3 regions of the Saliniradius amylolyticus genome follow, and region 3 is predicted to be linked to each of the others. Evidence: predicted binding sites of a transcription regulator. Region 3 holds the regulator's gene; each other region holds the start of a gene.

Region 1 (6,673 bases), 310 kb from region 3:
GTGCTCAGGTAGGTGGAAAAGTGGAGGCCATCGCTGACGAGTTTATTGAAGGCGGTATGTTTAAAAAGGGTGATGTGCTGGTGCAGCTTGAACAGGCCGATTACATCACCGAACTCAAAAGTGCCGAGGCCGAGCTGGCTCGCGCCAGTGCTGCGCTTGAAGAAGAGCAGGCCAGAGGTAAGGTGGCCGAAGAGGAATGGCGCTCGGTGGACTCCAGCACGCCGCCGGAGCTGGGCCTGCGCAAGCCTCAGCTAGCTAAGGAAAAAGCCAATGTCAGCGCCGCAGAAGCCATGGTGGAGCGGGCGCGTCGTAATCTGGAACGCACCGTTATTCGCGCGCCATACGATGGCTTGGTCAAAGCAAAGAATGTGGATATTGGTCAATATGTGAATCCCGGCAGTCAGCTAGGGATGATCTATGGCACTCAGGTGGCCGAGGTGCGTCTGCCGCTCAGTGACAGCGACCTGGCTTACTTAGAGCTGCCGCAGAATGAGGGCGAGGCAAAGGTGACGTTAAGCGCTAATGTAGCCGGACGCTCCGTTAACTGGGAAGCGAAACTGGTTCGTAGTGAGGGTGTGGTGGATCCGGACAGCCGGGTGATTTATGCCATCGCCGAAGTGCAGGACCCCTATCAGCGTGACCAGTCACAAGCCAGTGCTCCGTTGAAGTTTGGCCGTTTTGTGCAGGCGACTATTGAGGGCAATCAAGCCGAAGACATAGTGGTACTGCCACGCAATGTGTTGCGGCTGGATGGCACCGTACTGGTGGTCGGCGACGATCGCCAGTTAGACATCCGTGAAGTGACGGTGCAGCGTGCCGATGAGCGCTATGTTTATGTCAGCGGTGGCCTGCAAAGTGGTGATCTGGTTACCAGCACCGCTATACCTAATCCATATGAAGGCATGGTGGTTCGTTTGCCCGATGATAAGTCACCCAGTGGGGATCTGGATGAAGAGAGCGCCACAGAACTGGCCAGCGCAGGAGAAAACCCATGAGTATGATTGACACTCATAAAGGCCTGATTGCCTGGTTTGCGCGCAATTCGGTCGCGGCTAACCTGTTGATGCTGGTGATCATCATCGGCGGAATCATGGCAGCCTTCACCATTAAAAAGCAGATCTTCCCTACCTTTGATCGGAATGTGGTTAATGTGCGAGTTCCCTATCTGGGGGCTGCGCCGCAGGAAGTGGAAGAAGGCGTACTGATTAAGATTGAAGAAGCCATCAAGGACATTGAAGGCATTAAGAAGGTGACCTCCACTGCCAATGAGGGCATGGGCACGGTCACCATTGAAGTCCAGGATGGTTATGATACTCAGGTATTGTTGGATGAAGTCAAAGTCCAGGTGGATGCCATTCCCAGCTTTCCGGAGAACACCGAAAAACCGGTGATCTACCGACTTAAGAATACTGAAACCGTGCTCTGGGTTGCGCTCTACGGCGAAGCGACCGAACGCCAGTTAAAGGAGGCGGCCAAGTCACTGCGTGATGAGATTGCCAATCTTCCGGGCATCAGCTCGGTAGAAGTGGTGGGCGATCGCAATTATGAAATGGCCATCGAGATCTCTGAAGCACGCATGCAGGAATACGGCCTCACGTTTCAGGAGGTGGTGCAGGCGGTGCGTCAGTCGTCTATCGACTTGCCCGGCGGCTCCATTCGCTCTGATGACGGAGATATCCTGCTGCGGGCCAAGGGGCAGGCCTACCGGGGTAACGAATTTGCCAATCTGGTTCTCATTACCCGCCCCGACGGGACTCGCTTAAAGCTGGGCGATATCGCAACGATTCGTGATGGCTTTGTGGAAGACCAAAACTTTGCTCAGTTTGATGGTAAGGAGACGGTCAATGTGCGGGTACGTAGCGTGGGCGATCAAAACTCGCTGGAGATCTCGAAGACGGTTAACGGCTACCTGAACAAGAAGCGCGATGAGTTGCCCAACAATATCCAGGCCGATGTCTGGGGCGATGGCTCCTTTTATCTGGCAGACCGCCTGAATATGATGTTGTCCAACATGGGTATGGGCGCGCTCTTGGTGTTTCTGGTGCTGTCGCTGTTTTTAAAGATTCGTCTGGCGTTCTGGGTCATTGTGGGTCTGCCGGTCTGTTTCTTAGGCACTCTGCTACTGATGCCCACCGAAATGCTGGGGCTATCGATCAATATGATCAGCCTGTTCGGCTTTATTCTGGTGCTGGGGATTGTGGTGGACGATGCCATCATTATGGGGGAGTCCGCCTACTCAGAAATAGATCGTAAGGGTCACAGTGCTGACAGCGTGATAACTGGGGTCAAGCGAGTCGCTATGCCTGCCACCTTCGGGGTGCTTACCACTGTCGCGGCCTTTACACCCATGCTGATGGTGCCTGGGGACTTTGGCATTATCTGGCAGACCATCGGCTGGGTGGTGATTCTTTGTCTGATGTTCTCACTGGTGGAGTCCAAGCTGATTCTGCCAGCCCACTTAGTGCATATGAAATCCGAGCCCTACGACCCGGCCAAAGCCAACCGCTTGCAGAAGTTTCGCGATATCTTCGCCGAAGGCATCAAGGTATTTGTGCAAAATAAGTACAAGCCCTTTGTTGAGCGGGCCATCCGTAATCGCTATACCACGTTGGCGACGTTTGTGGCGGCGCTGATATTAACCATCGGTTTGTTCGGTGGTGGCATGGTGCGCTTTGTGTTCTTCCCGGATATTCCCAGCGATTTTATGCAGGGCTCTATTGAGTTGCAGCCCGGCTCGTCCATCAGTCAGCGAAATCAGGCTATCGACAGGATGCTTGAAGCACTGTATGACATGGATGACAGAGTTAAGCAGGAAACTGGCGAAAGCGTCGTAAAGCATGCCATGGCCTTTGACCAGGGCAACAACGCTGGCGTGGTGTTTGTGGAATTGTCCAAGGGGGAAACCCGCGAAATTACCGCCTTCGAGATTCAGGATCGCTGGCGTGAAGCCATGCCAGAGATCCCGGGTTTGAAAACCCTGGATATTGGTTCTGGCGGCATGGGGCCGGGGGGGAGTGACATTGTTCTGCAGTTCTCCGGCACCGACCTGACCAAACTGCGTGAAGCCACCGATGAAGTCAAAAACTATCTGAGTAGCTTCGATGGCGTGGTGGACATTAACGATAACTTCAGCGGTGGCAGCGATGAAGTACGCCTGAAAATTAAGCCCCAGGCTGAAGCGCTGGGCCTGAATCTGGCCTCGCTTGCGCAGCAGGTGCGCTATGGTTTCTATGGTGCCGAAGCACAGCGTATTCAGCGCGGCGACGAAGAAGTTAAAGTGATGGTGCGCTATCCCCAGAATGAACGGACCTCCATCGGCCATCTTGAGAATATGCGTGTGCGTACTCCTTCCGGGGAAGAGGTGCCGTTCTCGGAAGTGGCTGATATCGAGCTGGGTGAGGGCTACGGCTCCATTATTCGCATCAATGGTGTGCGTTCGATTACGGTCTCGGCCAAGGTGGACAAAGCGCGGGTAGAGCCAGACAAGGTGGTCGGGGAAGTTCGCGAGAGCTTTATTCCCGAATTGCTGGAGCGTTACCCGAGCGTGTCTTTTGGCCTGGAAGGCGCATCCAAGGAACAGGGTGAAGCTCTGGCCAGTCTGGCACAGGGCGCACTGTTTGCCTTGTTTGCCATCTATGCCTTGATGGCTATTCCGTTGAAGTCCTATGCTCAGCCGCTGATCATCATGTCGGTGATCCCCTTTGGTATTGTCGGTGCTATTGTCGGACACTTGATGCTAGGCCATGCGGTGAGCGTGTTGTCGCTATGTGGCATTATTGCCTTGTCCGGTGTGGTGGTGAACGACAGCCTGATTATGGTGGATTTTGTGAACCGTGCCCGACGCGAAGGACATCACTTGTTCGATGCTGCCGTGCAGGCGGGAACCCAACGTTTCCGAGCCATTGTGTTGACCTCTCTGACCACCTTTATGGGCTTGATGCCGATTGTTTTTGAGCGCAGTTTGCAGGCGCAGATTGTGATCCCAATGGCCATCTCTCTGGCGTTCGGCATTCTGTTTGCGACCGTCATCACTCTGATTCTGGTGCCTTGTCTGTACCTGATTCTCAATGATGTTCGCCGACTGTTTGGTGGCGGTGAGAGAGTGTTGACCGATGCTCAGGCCACCGAACTCAGTTCAGCGAAGGGATAACTTAAAACCCGGACAAACAAAAAATATAAGCAAGCCCCAAATTTACAGACCCTGTGCGGCGATGCCGCCGCGCAGGTGCCCCAACGAAAGGGGGGAGTCTGTGAATGGGGGCTTTTTTTGTACCTATTCCCCCTTTTTCTATCGTTCTTTTTTCATTGTGTCCTGCCTAAAACTTGATCTGGTTCAATTTATATTTTAAATTTTCAGTAATTTCTGAAAGTACGGTAATTATTATGAAGTTGACGCCGCAGGTAGAAGATTGCGTGGTTCATTTTGGTGAGATGGGTAGCCGCTGGGGGTTCAATCGTACTGTGGGCCAGATGCTGGCCTTGATTGTTTTTACCGAGCACGCGCTGAATGCCGATCAGATCGCCGAAGCCTTAGGTGTATCCCGGGGCAACGTCAGTATGGCTACCAAGGAGTTGCAGAGTTGGCAGCTCATCCGTACTCAGCGTAAGCCGGGGGACCGCAAGGATTACTACGTGCCGAATGGCTCGTTGTGGCAGCTGGCGCAGCGGGTAATGGCCGAGCGGAAAAAGCGTGAGGTGGACCCAACTCTGTCTATGTTGCGCGGCGCACTGATGGATGCGGATCAAAATGACACCTCAGAACATGCTCAGCAGCGTCTGCAGGAGATGCACGACCTGTTGGAGCTATTCTGTCACTGGTTTGATGATATGCAAACCATGCGTCCGGAACACCTGCAGTCGCTAATGAAGCTGGGCACCGGAGTGGGTAAGCTGTTGCAGTTTTCCGATCGCATTCGGCCAGGTCGGGAGGATGCCTCATGAATGACATACTGGCCGACACCCTGATGCTGTCGCGCATTCAGTTTGCCGCGAACATTAGCTTCCATATCCTGTTTCCCACCATTACTATCGCGCTGGCCTGGCTACTGGCTTACTTTAAGCTGCGTCATGATTTGTCCGGCCATCCCGTGTGGATGCGCATCTACCGTTTTTGGGTCAAGGTGTTTGCACTGACTTTTGCCCTGGGGGTGGTCAGCGGCATCACCATGAGCTTCCAGTTTGGGACTAACTGGCCCGGGTTTATGGAAAAGGTCGGCAATGTGGCCGGACCGCTGCTGGGCTACGAGGTGCTGACCGCCTTTTTTATGGAAGCGACCTTTCTGGGCGTCATGTTGTTTGGCCGTCACCGGGTGCCGAACTGGCTGCATACTCTGGCGACCTTCCTCGTGGCCATCGGCACGACATTATCGGCCTTCTGGATTTTGTCACTGAACAGCTGGATGCACACACCCGACGGCTTTGAAATGATTGACGGTGTGGTGCACCCCACTGACTGGTGGGCCATTATCTTTAATCCTTCCATGCCATATCGACTAGCGCATATGCTGCTGGCTTCGGCGCTCACTGCCTGTTTTTTCATGGCTGGAATCTCGGCTTATCGCCTACTCAAAGGCGATACCAAGCAGGCACCTAAGACGGCGCTGCGCACCAGTATGCTGATTGCGGCATTACTGGTGCCTGTGCAGGTGTGGGTGGGCGACCTGCACGGCCTGAATACCCTGGAGCATCAGCCACAAAAGATTGCCGCGGTTGAAGGCGTCTGGCATACGCAGCAGGGCGCGCCGCTGGTGTTGTTAGGCTGGCCCGATGAATATGCCAAGACGACCCATTGGGCGGTGCAGGTGCCCGGACTGGCAAGCCTCATCCTGACGCATGACTGGCAAGGTGAGCTGCAAGGTCTGGATAGCTTTGAACACCATCCGCCGGTGAAGCCTCTTTTTTTGGGTTTTCGCCTGATGGTAGGTATTGGCCTGGCGATGCTGGTAGTCAGCTGGCTTAGCAGTGTCTGGCTTTATCGGCGAGACCGGCTGCCAAATTGGTTATTGCGAGTTTTGGTAGTGATGACCATCTCCGGCTGGGGGGCCACGCTGGCGGGTTGGTATGTCACCGAAGTTGGTCGTCAGCCCTGGCTGGTGACTGGCGTATTGAAAACCGCCGATGCCGTTACGGCAGTGCCAACGGCACATGTGGGGATCTCTCTGACGATCTATTTAACGGTGTACGCGCTGTTGTTGGTGGCCTATGTGCACACCCTGTTTTATATGGCGCGTAAGTCGGTAGAAGTCGCGGAATTTGACGACAGCGAATTAAACAGTCCGGCGTATGCCGGGGTTAAGGAGGCCTGATGCAAGACTATCTACCGGAAATATTCTTAGGCCTTCTGGGGCTGGCGACGCTGATTTACGCCATTTTGGATGGTTATGATCTGGGCGTGGGTATTTTACTGCCCATGAGCGAAGAGCCCTGGCGGGATACCATGGTTGCTTCCATTGGACCGTTCTGGGATGCCAATGAAACCTGGTTGGTACTGGCGGTGGGCATCATGCTGATAGCCTTTCCTCAGGCTCATTCTCTGGTGCTGACCGAGCTTTATCTGCCCACAGCCCTACTGCTGGTGGGCCTAATCCTGCGAGGCGTAGCTTTTGACTTTCGCGCCAAAGCCGTCACGGCCTTGAGGCGGCGTTGGGACTGGGCCTTTAAAGCCGGCTCGTTA
Region 2 (6,673 bases), 980 kb from region 3:
ACGGCCAGTCAAACCAGTCCGGAACCTTTGCAACTGTTTGGCAACCTGGATGTGACCCGTGGTCGCTATCAGGCCTATGGTCAGGATCTGCAGGTACAGCAGGGCCGTGTTCAGTTTATCGGTACGCCGTCGAACCCGGTGGTGCAAATCAGTGCCATCCGCCCGTTAAAAAACACCGACGTTAAAGCCGGTATCCGAGCGTCCGGTCCCGCCAGCAACCTGTCGGTGGAGCTATTCTCAGACCCCACAATGGATCAGCAGACCATACTTTCCTATATTCTGACCGGCCGTAAACCGGATGACTCCGGCCCACAGCGCTCAGGTAAGTCGCAGGCCCTTTTACTCGCCGCCAACCAAGGCATCAGCCTGACCGGCGGCTCGCTTGGTCAGGCTCTTAATCAGGTCCCCGTGATCAACGATGTCACTTTCGATACCGAAGCCAATGCCAGCGGCCAGGCATTAGCCACCGTCAGTGGTTATATTGGTGATCGCCTGTATTTGAAATACGGCGTGGGCCTGTTAGAGCCTGTGAATGAGCTCACCGTGCGCTACTACCTGCTGGATCAACTCTGGCTGGAGGCGCTGAGCAGCATTGATCGCTCGGTGGATCTCTATTACCAATTCACCATTGACGAAGATGAAGCGGCGCCAAAGGACTGATACCATATCGCATCCTGAACGAGAACCTTGTGACCTATGAGAATCCCCCGAGTTTTCCATCCTGAGCCTCTGGCCGTAGAACAAACCGTGGTCTTAAGCCCTGATGCGGTTAACCACCTGGTCAATGTACTACGATTAAAAGCCGACCATCCCATTGTGCTGTTTAACGGCGATGGCAGCGAATACCCGGCCACGCTCACCGAAGTTGCCAAACGCAAAGCCACAGCCCGGATTGATTCTCGCATCGGTATGGACGTGGAGTCGCCCTTGTCAATCCACCTCGGTCAGGGCATATCAAAGGGCGATCGCATGGATTTTGTATTGCAAAAGTCGGTGGAACTGGGTGTCACCGAGATTACACCGCTGATCACCGAGCGCTGCACGGTAAAGCTCAATGCCGAGCGCTGGCAAAAAAAACAGGACCAATGGCAAAAGATCATTATCGGCGCCTGCGAGCAGTGTGGCCGTAATACTCTGCCCAAACTGCACCCTGTGGTTGACCTAAGCGATTGGCTCGGCCAGTCCACCAACCAAACCCGTCTATTGTTAAACCCCGAAGCAAGCCGTCCTTTCAATGCCCTCAAGCCCGATAAAGCGGGTGTGCGCTTGTTAATCGGTCCCGAGGGTGGGCTCAACGATCAGGAAATCTATCGGGCCCAGGAATACGGCTTTAACTCTGTGCTCCTCGGCCCCCGTGTACTGCGCACCGAAACCGCTGCGCTGACCAGTCTGGCTATTTTGCAGAACCTATACGGAGATTTGGGTTAGGCGCTTAAAGGCTCAATACAATCTAGCGGGCACACCGCAATGCAGGCGGGAGCGTCATAAAATCCCTCACACTCGGTACATAATTCCGGGTCAATGACATAGATGGATTCCCCCATCGCAATGGCCTGATTGGGGCATTCCGGCTCACACATATCGCAGTTAATGCAATCTTTGGCGATTCTCAGGCTCATGAATTGCCCCCATCAAGGCACCGGACAAGCAGTCCATAATGACCGTCTACACCTTTAGGCAGAGACAGCCAGCGCTGATGGCCAGAGCCGGGAGCAACGGTCGCCTGCTGCCCCTGGTTGTCTGCCATCTCGGTCAGTGTGATTCGATGGTTGCCGCTTGGAGTCATGACAAGCAGTGTATCGCCGGTTTCAAAGCGGTTTTTTACCTCAACCTGCCAACGCTCGCCATTGACATCCTGACCAATAATCTCACCAACAAACTGCTGCCTGTCGCTGAGTGACGCACCCTGTTGGTAATTTTGCATTTCCGAAACCGGGATGTGGCGACGCAAGAATCCTTCCGTATAACCCCGTGAGGCCAGTCCTTCCAGCTCCTCCATCAGACTGTCATCGAAAGGCAGGCCTGCGGCAGCGGCATCGATCGCCCGACGGTACACCTGTGCCGTGCGCGCCACGTAATAGAAAGATTTAGTACGCCCCTCGATTTTCAGTGAGTGAATACCCGCCTCGGTTAAACGAGGCACGTGCTGAACCGCACGCAAGTCCTTTGAATTGAGGATATATGTGCCATGTTCATCTTCATACATGGGCATAGGGGCATCGGCGCGCTGATGCTCGGTCAGCAGCACCGGGGCTGATGCAGGCTTGACTTGCGCGGGTTTGGCAACCACATCACCGCTGACGGTTTCCGTGGCCGGCGTCATATCGTACTGCCACCGGCAGGCATTGGTGCAGGCCCCCTGATTAGGGTCACGTTTATCCATATAGCCAGACAACAAGCACCGCCCCGAATACGCCATGCAGAGCGCACCATGTACAAAGACCTCTAGCTCCATGTCTGGCACCTGCTGACGGATCTGTATGATCTCTTCCACAGACAATTCCCGAGACAGAATAATCCGGCTCACGCCCTGCTGCTGCCAGAACTTTACCGCTGCCCAGTTGGTGGTGTTCGCCTGTACCGACAAGTGCAGCGGAATATCAGAGAAATGCTGTGTCAGTAGCCAGATAATGCCGGGGTCGGAGACGATAAAGGCATCGGGCTTCATAGCAGCCACTTTTTCCACATCTCGCACAAACGTATTGAGTTTGGCATTATGGGGAGCGATATTCAGCACCACATAGAACGCCTTGCCCTGTTCATGCGCCTCCGTAATACCTTGCTCCAGAGTCGGCAAATCAAAGCCATTGTTACGTACCCTAAGGCTATAGCGCGGCAACCCCGCGTAAACGGCATCGGCCCCATAGGCAAAGGCATAACGCATGGCTTTCAGCGATCCGGCCGGACTCAAAAGCTCTGGTGTCGACATCAACAACTCCTCGAAAACAAAACTGCGCATTATGCCAACCAGTTAGAGACAGGTTTTGATCCGGCGCAAAGCTGGGATAAGTTGAACACCAAGGTCGAATATTACAAACAGTGTGACTCTGTCATTGATGAATAAGGAACTTATCGTGAAAACAACCGCATTGATGGTCTGTTAAGAAAGGCTTCAAAACCAGAGCCGGGTAACGAGGACTTTTCTAGCCGTAATCAGCCGATGCCAAAAACCTATATCAGCCCCAGCTCGATGGCCTTAAGTACCGCCCTTGTGCGGTCGCGCACGCCGAGTTTCGCCATAATACTGGAGACCTGGTTTTTCACCGTGCCCTCGGATTTAAACAATGCCTCGGCGATTTCCTTATTGCTGCATCCGGCGGCCATCAGGCGCAGGGTTTCAACCTCTTTGTCAGATAAGGCTTCGGGGCGCTCGTAGCTTTCAAAGTCGCGGCGCATGCCTTTAAGGCCCTGTAATATCTGCTCACTGACTACGGGCTGTATCAGCGTCTCACCTTTGTGCACCCGTTCAATCCCCTCTACCAGGGTATCCAGTGATACATCTTTAAGCAGATAGCCGCTGGCACCGGCCTTAATGGCATTCATCACCAATTCGTGGTCGTTAAAGGTGGTCAGCATAATCACCGGCGTGGTATCACCGGATTTACGCAGCGCTGTAAGTGTATCGATGCCATCCATCTTCGGCATTCTTATGTCCATCAGTATGACATCAACTTGAGTCTTTTTAAGAGTTGCCAGCGCCGCCTCACCACTATCAACCTGAGCTACTACGGAAACCTGTTCTGACAAAGCCAGCAGCCCGGCAATGCCCTGGCGAATCAGCATCTGATCGTCCACCAGCATAACCCTAATACTCATGCAGCAGTCTCCAGCACTAGTCGTGTCGAGAAGCCCGTCCCGTCACCGCTAAACGTCACCTGTCCCCCCAATGCCATAACGCGCTCCTCAATACCGGCCAATCCGTGGCCTTTAGTAAAGTCAGTGTTCCCGGTTCCGTTATCCTCGATGATCAACATCAACCGCATACCTTCACTGAACAGCTGGACCTGTATCTCGGAGGCATTACCGTGCTTTATGCTATTGGTCAGGCTTTCCTGCACCGTGCGCAATAAGGTCAGCGCCAGATCCATATTGGTCACCGGCGCGCTGAGACGATAATTCAGATGAACCTCAACCCCAGGGATCGTCTGAGTAAGCTGTTCTAGCGCGTGGCGTAAATTGATGCCCTGATCGGCTCGTAGGTCGGACACCGCTTCCCGCACATCCGCTAATAACAACTTGGCGATGGCATGACTTTGCTCGACGGCCTGCCTGGCCTCGCCCTGAGTTTTGTGAGCCGCCGTTTGCAGATGAATAGTTAACGCAGTGAGATGATGACCCACCAGATCGTGTATATCCCGGGCTATGCGGGTACGTTCGGACTGTTTATGCGCTTCGGCCAGCAACGACTGGGTCGCCTTGAGCTCGCGGTTGGCCTGCTCAGCCCGTTGCTGTTGCAGTTCCGCCTGGCGTCGGCTGTCCATCATCACCAGAGCAAACAAGTTAAACGCGCCGTATAACACCGCTGTCAGCAATACATGATCCGCCTGCCAGGTGCTGGCAAACACCCACCAGGGCGGTGCGCTCCAGAGCGGCAAGGTGATCAGGGATTGCTTAAAAGAGAAAAAATACGGCAGTTGAGCCGACCAAATCACCAGTAAAATGCCATTGGGACTGAATGGCACCAGGTAAAACAGTGCCAATACCAGTGCGTACTGCAGCGCCAACATCGCCCAGCGGTGGTGGACTTTAAGCCTGTCAGAATGCTCCTGTGTTGCCCCCCAGAACAGCAAGATGTACAAGGTATACAGGCCGGCGCTCAGCGCCATATTCAGTCTGGGAACGGATTCAGCGCCGCTCATGACATACAGGGCCATGGCGGCCACGAGTATGACCGTTAGCACACCACTGATGCGATCCGCGCCCAGTTTTTTCAGTCTTACTGCCATGACTCATCCCAGTTCTTGCGACACGACTCAGTATTACACAACCTCTTGAAGCGCCAATAGGCCAAAAGTCATCTTCCATGTCGTGACTTATGGCACTAACCCGGGTGCGCCGACTTTACTAAGCTGCTCACAACTTAGCCAAGGAGGTTGTGATGAAAGAACTACATACCCTGCTATTTATGTTGCACATCATGGTTGGTAGCGCGGCCTTACTGCTGTTTTGGGTTCCGGCGTTAGCCCCGAAAGGCGGATTCAATCATCGCCGTTTTGGTCAGTATTACCGCCACACCATGCATCTGGTAGCAGGTAGCGGGGCCCTGATGGCCTTGTTGGTATTGGCTTGGCCAGACGTCATTAAGGCCGAGTTTTACGCGCAAGCGGACAATCCGGGCGCTCTGACTGAGCGCATTCGCACCCTCTGGAGCTTGTTGTTATATCTGGCACTGATCAGCTATATGAGTGTACGTCACGGCTTTCTAGTCCTGAGCGCCAGGCAGGATCGCCGCTGTCTGCGAACGCCGTTACATCTTATATTGATGCTGTCACTGACTTTGGGGGGCGCTGTAATACTTTATTCAGGCATTATGAACTCACACACACTGAGTCTGATCTTCGGCCCACTGGGCGGTATTCTCGGCGGCAGTATGCTGCACTACAGTCTTAAACGCCAAGTGCATCCGAAAGAATGGCTGAAAGAGCATATTGGTGGCTTTATTGGCTCTGGTATCGGTGCCTACACCGCGTTTCTGGCCTTTGGTGGCCGTCAGATACTGTCGGAACTGGGACAATGGCAACTGATATTTTGGGTTGGCCCCGGACTCATCGGTGGACTTTTTATCGCTTACATGAGTACCAAATATGCCGCTGGCTCAACAAAAAATAAATCACCTTAACCAACAATGGCTTAGCATTGCGTCGCTGCCGCCCCCTAAAAACGGTTAACTTCTGACCGATATAAACAGATAGGGGGTGGGTTTATGCAAATTATCAACAGTGAGCTTAAGCTCAGTAATCAACACCGGTCAAAAGAGCAGCACAGCCGTATTGAGGCCGCACTGGGTCAAGTGCCCAGAGCCGGTAATGACGACAATGACCGCGTTGAAATTAGCCAGATGGCAGCGATCTTAGAAAGAATGACACGCCAAGAGTTATCTATCTCGGCAGCATCTTCACCTTTACCCTCAAAAATACAGAGTAACAGCAGTCCTGAAAGTATCAGCGATGATAACGGCCTTCCTCCTAAATTTCGAACGCTAAAGTTTATGATCGAATTGCTCAGCGGCGAGAAGCTGGATATGAGTCTACTGAATCGCCTAAGAAGTATTAACGAATCACAGAACCGCTCGTCGCCATCGATTCCTGAAACGCCCCCCCGTGTCTCGAATAATAATGAGCCAGAAGTGACCGAGCTGGTGTATGTGAAAGAACAGTCCTACTGGTCGCAGGAAAATCAGTTTAGCGCCTCCGGTAAGATTGAACTGGCGGGCGGCCAGCAGCTGAGCTTCGAGTTTGACAGCTATTTTGGACAGAGTTTCTATTCTGAATCCACTCAATTACTCACTCGCGATCAGTTGAAGGATCCCCTGGTGCTGAGTTTTGATGGTGGCCCGGTCAGGGTTACCGGCGATACCCATGACTTCGACCTCAACGGCGATGGCAAACAAAACTCGGTGGCCATTCTGGACAGAGGCAGTGCTTATCTGGCACTGGATCGCAATCAGGACGGG
Region 3 (6,673 bases):
ACTCTGGTAACTCAGAAAAAAAAATTCGAGCTGCCCGTCACTGAGGAAGGGCGGTTTACGGTTTGGGCAGAGCGTGCCTTAAAAATGGCAAAGGCCAAGGTAAAACTGCAATTGACGGAGTCTGCCGAGCACTGTGATATGTCAGTGCAGCTGGAAGCCAAGCCAGAATATAACAAGACGCAGTACGACCTTGCCGAGTTAAGGGCCTTATCTGAGCAGTACCAGGTGTTTTTTGATGAGATGGGGAGCTTCCTGTCGTTTTTAATGCCTGGAACGCAAGGGATTCAGCTGCAGTTTGATGTCGCTCCAATGCCGGGCGAGGTGACCTTAAATGGCAAGCCTGTTGACCTGCCGGTTCATGACCGTCAGATTAGGCTGTCGAGTAGCTGGTTAACTGAACAGGGGGGCGAATTAAGCCTGCCAAAGGCGCCCAAGCGTATCACGGCCTGGGTGGAGCAGTCTGACTAAGACAGCTCCACAATCTGCACATCATCACGATGCTCTGGGGCACCGCTTGGCAGCTCCGGGGCGTCAAAGCCGATATCGCCGCCTTCGAAGGGACTGTCCTGCGTTCTCAGGTTGGCAAAGTCAAACAACTCAGTATCGGCCAAATGGGAGGGCGTCACGTGCTGTAAGGCGCGAGCCATATTTTCAATGCGACCGGGATAGCGCTGATCCCAATCCTGCAACATCTGCTTAATCATTTTACGCTGCAGGTTTTCCTGCGAACCACAGAGATTACAGGGAATGATGGGGAATGCCATGACCTCCGCGAAGCGGGCCAAATCCTTTTCTGAGCAGTAGGCCAACGGGCGGATCACCATATGCTGGCCATCATCGCTTACAAGCTTCGGCGGCATGGACTTTAAGGTCCCGCCATGAAACATATTCAACAGCAGGGTTTCGATCATATCGTCTCTGTGATGGCCCAGAGCGATCTTGGTGGCACCGAGCTCACTGGCAGTGCGATAAAGAATCCCGCGGCGCAGACGTGAGCACAAAGAGCAGGTGGTTTTGCCCTCGGGTATTTTGTCCTTAACAATGGAATAAGTGTCTTCATTGACGATATGGTAAGGCATATCAATGGCGTCGAGGTACTCGGGCAACACATGCTCGGGAAAGCCGGGCTGCTTTTGGTCCAGGTTAACGGCAATCAATTCAAACGACACCGGGGCTGAGCGCTGTAAAGAGCGCAGAATCTCAAGCATGCCGTAGCTGTCTTTACCGCCGGACAGGCAAACCATTACCTTATCGCCTTCTTCGATCATGGCAAAATCAGCAATGGCCTTGCCAACTCCACGGCGCAAGCGTTTATGCAGTTTGTTGAAGTCGTATTTCTGCTTGGCTGACAGTGTGTCTATCTGGCTCATTTCGCCACCTTGGTTGACCCGACAATAAGGGCGGCGATTATAGCGAAAGCGAAATAAAAAATCGCCCCTGGAAAGGGGCGATGGCAAGCTGGTTATTGCTTTAAGGGACTGACGAAACCATCTGGCTTGAGTGCCAGTACATCGCAGTCCAACTCATCAATGACATGCTCGGCAGTATTGCCAATCAAGGCAGCAGAAATGCCCTGGCGACCGACGGTACCCAATACGACTAACTCGGCATCCACATTACGAGCCGCGGCTGGTATCGCGTCTTCTGGCAAGCCTTCGCGCACAAAACAGTGTTCCTGACCGATGCCGTGCTTATCGGCAAATTCGCGCATTGTTTGTTCATGGTGCTCTTTGACCGATTGATTGAAACTGGCCGGATCGAACTCAGGGATCTCCACGGCAATATTGACTGGTGTTCCCGGATAGGAGTTCACCAGATTCATATCCGCATTCAGTGTATCGGCATAAGCCTTGGCAGTAGTGGCGATTTTGTCATTTAACTTGGCATGTTCCTCGTCCTCGGTACCCACATTCACTGCGGCCAGGATATGGCCCTGATCACGCCAGTCATGATCCTTAACCAGCAGTACCGGAACAGGGGATTTTCTCAACAGATGCCAGTCAGTAGGCGTGAAGATCACTGACTTAAGTGCACTGTGTTGGTGAGTGCCTTTAACGATCAGATCATACTGATGTTCCAGAGCCTCATGAACGATGGCTTCATAGGGACGGTTATGCCAAACCACTTTTGCTTTAACAGTGATACTGTCGTCCTGAACCTGGCTGGTAATGAGTTCACTCAACCACTCGGTGCGATCATCTACCACTGCCTGTCGCATGGTTTCTCGTTCTTCCACCGACAGCATGGTGGTCATCTCGTAAGAAAAGTCATAAATGGTCAAAAAGGCGGTGATGTCCGCCCCGGTTTTCTTGGCCAGCTCGACCGCTCGGTTTAGTGCCTTTTGCTGCTCGACAGTCGGGTCGACCACCACCAAAATATTATTGAAATCCAGCATCCTTTAAATACCTTACTCAGCTAATAGCAAGTTAAACAACTGGCATTAAGTGTATGTTCAAAAGGGAGTTTTCGCCAATAGTCTGAATTTGCGGTGGATCAAGCCTGAGAGCTTTAAGAACGGCGTCGCCATGGTGATTGGGCGTGTTCTTTGCGGGCAAGGGCGGAGGAGAAATTCAGAGGCGCCGTAAGCGGGAAAGTGATTTCAACCAAGCAAGCGCGAATGCCAGAACACCGTTCTGTATCTTACGGTGACAAGCCGCACTGACTGCGCTAAATGCAGCTGAGTGGCTCTTACGGCATCAAAAAAGATGATTAAAGGGGTAAAAAACCCCTTAACACTAGGACGCTTGTGTATTGGGGTTTTTCAGCGCCGCCACGTTCTCAACACTCTGTTCCAGTCGCCGTGGGTCCAGCAAGGTAATAAGCTTGCCATCCACCTGGATCAAGCCTTCCTGCTGGAAGCGAGTTAGCAGGCGACTGATGGTTTCTACCGTCAACCCCAGGAAGTTACCAATCTCGGCACGGGTCATGGTCAGTCTGAATTCCTTTGCCGAAAAGCCTCGTTCGCCATAGCGTCGACCCAGCTGTGACAGGAAGAAAGCCAACCGTTGAGTGGCGGTACGTTTATTCAGTAACAGGAACATCTCCTGATCGGCGAAAATCTCCTGGCTCATCATGCGCATTACCTGCTGGCGCAATCGCGGTAGATCGCCACTGAGGTTCTCCAGCGTGGAGTAGGGGATTTCACAAACCATGGCGGTCTCTAACGCCATAGCCGTACTGCGGTGGGCACTATTTTGAATGGCATCAAAACCCACCACATCGCCGGGAAGATGAAAGCCAATAATCTGTTCTTCACCATCGGGAGTGACAGTATAGGTTTTGAAGGTCCCGGTTCGCACCGCGTATAAGTTAGTCAGCGGGTCACCCGATTGAAACAGGGTGTCGTTTTTCTGGAATGGGCGTTTACGCTGAATAATATCATCCAGCTTGGCCATTTCGTTTTCACTTAACGAGAAGGGCAAACAGAGTTGACTGAAGCTACAGTTCTGACAGTGAATGGTACCGCTGGAAAACTTGGACATACCGGATTTTATACCTTGATATTATTCTTTCCACACTATATCGAATCTAGCCAGGGCTTTAAAAGTACCCACAAAGAAAAAATTACTAATATCAGGGCTAAGGTCGAACGTACCCACCGAAATCCTAGCCATTGCCGAAGTTGCTGACCGAGTGTTCCCAGCGCAATGAGTGTCGGTAGCGTACCGAGTCCGAAAAGCAGCATAATTTGGGCGCCTTGAATAGCGGAACCAGAAGCGACCGACCAACTTAAGGTGGAATATACCAATCCACAGGGAAGCCATCCCCAGACTAACCCATAGGGCAAGGCAGCCAGCGGTGAGCGAAATGGCAACAAAGACTTAGACAGCGGGGCAATGTGCCGCCAGACTCTGCCTCCCAGCCGTTCTAAATACGTCAGTCCTCGCCACCAGTTGCCCAAGTACAGACCCATGGCCAACAGTAATAAACCACTTATGGTATTAAGAATATAAGGTCCCAGAGGAAGATGCGCGCCCGCGGTGCTACCTAAGGCGCCCGCTAAGGTGCCTGCCAGGGTGTAGCTGGCAATCCGGCCGACGTTGTAACCAAGCACGTAGGGCCAGTGGGAACGGCCCCGGGGAATCGCGTAACTGAGTGCACCGACCACGCCGCCACACATACCGATGCAGTGTATACCGCCGGCTAAACCGATAAGAAGCGCCGATAGCAGGCTAATCTCTGGGGCCATCGTCGTTCGGTTTGCGCTTTGATTGAGAGGGTGTGTCGTCTTCGTCAAATAGGATGCTCGAGCCGTGACGCTCCAGATCGTCGAACTGACCGCTCTTTACTGCCCAGAAAAATACCATCACGGCTACGGCTACCAGCAGTATTGCCAGAGGAATCAACACATAGATAATGCTCATCGGGTCGAGTCTCCTGTTAACAGACGAACCGAGTTAACCACCACAATGATGGAACTGGCAGACATGCCGATCACCCCCATCCAGGGTGTAAGTATGCCGGCGACAGCCAGGGGCATCGCCAGCAGGTTGTAGCCGAGAGCCCAGGCGATGTTCTGACGAATCTTATTGCGACAACGCCTCGCCAGTTCCAGTAGATCCGGCAGGGCGGTCAATGAGCGGCCAACCAAAATAACATCGGCGGCATTTTTAGCCAAGTCGCTGGCTCCGCCCACCGCCACGGAAATATCGGCGGCCGCCAAAACCGGACTGTCGTTAATGCCATCGCCGATCATCATGACTTTACTCTGTTCCTGTAATTGCTTGAGCTGCTGTAATTTTTGTTCAGGTGTACACTGAGAAAAATACTGCTGAATGTTCAGCTGTTGGGCGACCTTTGCTACGTGCTTGGCGTGATCACCACTGATAATCAGACTGTCACAAGGCAGTGCAGCCACTACCGCAGCAGCTTCTTTCCGCAGCGGATCTTCCAGCACAAAGCCGCCAAGTACCTGATGCTCATCCTCCACAAGAATATGACAGTCCTTGAGAGGGCTATTGATGGTATGGCGCATGAATCTCGGGGCGCCGAGTCGGTAGAACTGCCCCTCGACCCACCCGCTTAGGCCCATCCCCGGATGCACTTCCACCCGCTCCGCTTGAACGCGCGGAAGCCCGGCAAAAGCCCGGGCGATGGGGTGTTCAGAAAACGCCTCCAGGCTGGCGGCAACAGATTTTAACTTAGCAGCATCATAGCCCGGGGCTGTATGGATGTCAGCCAAACGAAAGTGGCCTTCGGTTAAGGTGCCAGTCTTATCGAAGGCGACCTTTTGTACGCCTATTACACCTTCGAGCAAGTCAGAGCGTTTTAGCAGAATCCCTCTCTGGTTGAGCGCCCCCATGGCTGCCGTCAGCGCGGATGGTGTCGCCAGAGCCAGAGCGCAGGGACAGGTCGCTACCAATACCGACACAGCGAACCAAAGCGCATCGGGATGTCCGGCCCATTGCCAGCCCACGAAGGTTAACAGGGCAGTGATAAGCACGACGGTAACAAAATGACGAGCCAACCTGTCCACCATCAGCGCTACCTTTGGTTTACTGGCTAGTGCTTTATCCTGTAGCGCCATAATTTGGCTTATCAGGGCTTGCTTTAATGGTCGGCTGACTTCAATCACCAAGGCTCCGTACTGATTCTGGCTACCACCATAGACCACATCGCCAGTGGATTTATGCACTGGCTCGAATTCACCACTTAGCATGGATTCATCGATATAGCTGTTGCCGTCGATAATCCGGCCGTCCACCGGTATGGTTTCACCGGCTTTCACCAATACCTTCTGGCCCTGAGTCAGAGAGCGAGCCAGACACTGACGGTGCTCGCCATCGTCGATGACGGTGGCGGCTACTGGAATGAACTGAGTAATATTGGCCGACATCTCACTGGCTTTATGCCTGGCGCGATGCTCCAGGTAGCGACTGATCAGCAGCAAAAAGATGAACATGCATACTGACTCGAAGAAGACTTCGCCCTGTTGAGTTAATGTTGCCAGGGCGCTGGCACTAAAAAGAATAAGAATAGCCAGGCTTACAGGCACATCCATATTCACCGATCTGGCGCGCATAGCGCGCCAGGCACTGTGATAAAAATCGATTCCGGAATAGGCAACTACAGGGGTCGTCAGTACCAGGCTCACCCAATGCAGGAAGTGTCTGGTGTCTTCATCCAGATTGCCCAACAGACCAAAATACAAAGCCACCGCGATCATCATCACTTGCATGGACATGAGTCCGGCCAGACCAAGCTTTTTCAGAAACGAGCGTCCGACCTGCTGGTATTCCTGCTCATGGACTTCTGGCTGGAAAGGTTGAGCGTGATAGCCAATACGTTCGAATTGCTGCAGTAACGCGCTTAGCTTGAGCTTATCCGCCTGCCAGCGTACCGTCGCCCGATGGGCACTGACATTAACCGCCACCTGGATAATGCCATCCAGCTTTAACAGCTGCTTTTCAATCAGCCAGGCACAGGCCGCACACTTGATGCCTTCAAGCGTCAGCTGTATCTGCTTGCTGTTGCCCTCGTCAGCAACCAGCTCCTGCTGTAATTCGGGCGAGTCATACAGCCTCAGTGTGTCCAGCAGGCTTTGCTGTTCACTGGGTGTCTCTGCCGGGGCAGTGCGGAATCGGTAATAATCTTCCAGGCCGTTATCGACGATCGACTGTGCCACCGCCTGACAGCCGGGGCAGCACATGGCACGAGACTGACCTAATACTTC

What was found. The regulator FNR, encoded in region 3, switches genes on or off when oxygen is low (the NO sensors DNR and NnrR bind a similar motif). The targets are predictions, from matches to a motif close to TTGATCTAGATCAA.
Region 1: the regulator FNR is predicted to act here: its motif matches at 4,324-4,337, upstream of HMF8227_RS08750 (GbsR/MarR family transcriptional regulator).
Region 2: the regulator FNR is predicted to act here: its motif matches at 2,985-2,998, upstream of trhP (prephenate-dependent tRNA uridine(34) hydroxylase TrhP).

Annotation. Positions count from the first base shown of each region.
Region 1 covers NZ_CP029347.1:1,877,518-1,884,190, reverse strand. Annotated here, with positions in the region: gene HMF8227_RS08760 (efflux RND transporter periplasmic adaptor subunit) at 1-995, shown strand, start outside; gene HMF8227_RS08755 (efflux RND transporter permease subunit) at 992-4,150, shown strand; gene HMF8227_RS08750 (GbsR/MarR family transcriptional regulator) at 4,384-4,941, shown strand; gene HMF8227_RS08745 (cytochrome ubiquinol oxidase subunit I) at 4,950-6,305, shown strand; gene HMF8227_RS08740 (cytochrome d ubiquinol oxidase subunit II) at 6,305-6,673, shown strand, end outside.
Region 2 covers NZ_CP029347.1:2,552,153-2,558,825, forward strand. Annotated here, with positions in the region: gene HMF8227_RS11965 (translocation/assembly module TamB domain-containing protein) at 1-660, shown strand, start outside; gene HMF8227_RS11970 (16S rRNA (uracil(1498)-N(3))-methyltransferase) at 697-1,428, shown strand; partial or broken gene HMF8227_RS11975 (YfhL family 4Fe-4S dicluster ferredoxin) at 1,437-1,619, opposite strand; gene trhP (prephenate-dependent tRNA uridine(34) hydroxylase TrhP) at 1,616-2,929, opposite strand; gene HMF8227_RS11985 (response regulator transcription factor) at 3,172-3,816, opposite strand; gene HMF8227_RS11990 (sensor histidine kinase) at 3,813-4,946, opposite strand; gene HMF8227_RS11995 (hypothetical protein) at 5,099-5,839, shown strand; gene HMF8227_RS12000 (hypothetical protein) at 5,924-6,673, shown strand, end outside.
Region 3 covers NZ_CP029347.1:1,568,943-1,575,615, reverse strand. Annotated here, with positions in the region: gene HMF8227_RS07395 (DUF2987 domain-containing protein) at 1-468, shown strand, start outside; gene ttcA (tRNA 2-thiocytidine(32) synthetase TtcA) at 465-1,370, opposite strand; gene uspE (universal stress protein UspE) at 1,463-2,395, opposite strand; gene fnr (fumarate/nitrate reduction transcriptional regulator Fnr) at 2,736-3,482, opposite strand; gene HMF8227_RS07375 (sulfite exporter TauE/SafE family protein) at 3,518-4,189, opposite strand; gene ccoS (cbb3-type cytochrome oxidase assembly protein CcoS) at 4,173-4,364, opposite strand; gene HMF8227_RS07365 (heavy metal translocating P-type ATPase) at 4,361-6,673, opposite strand, start outside.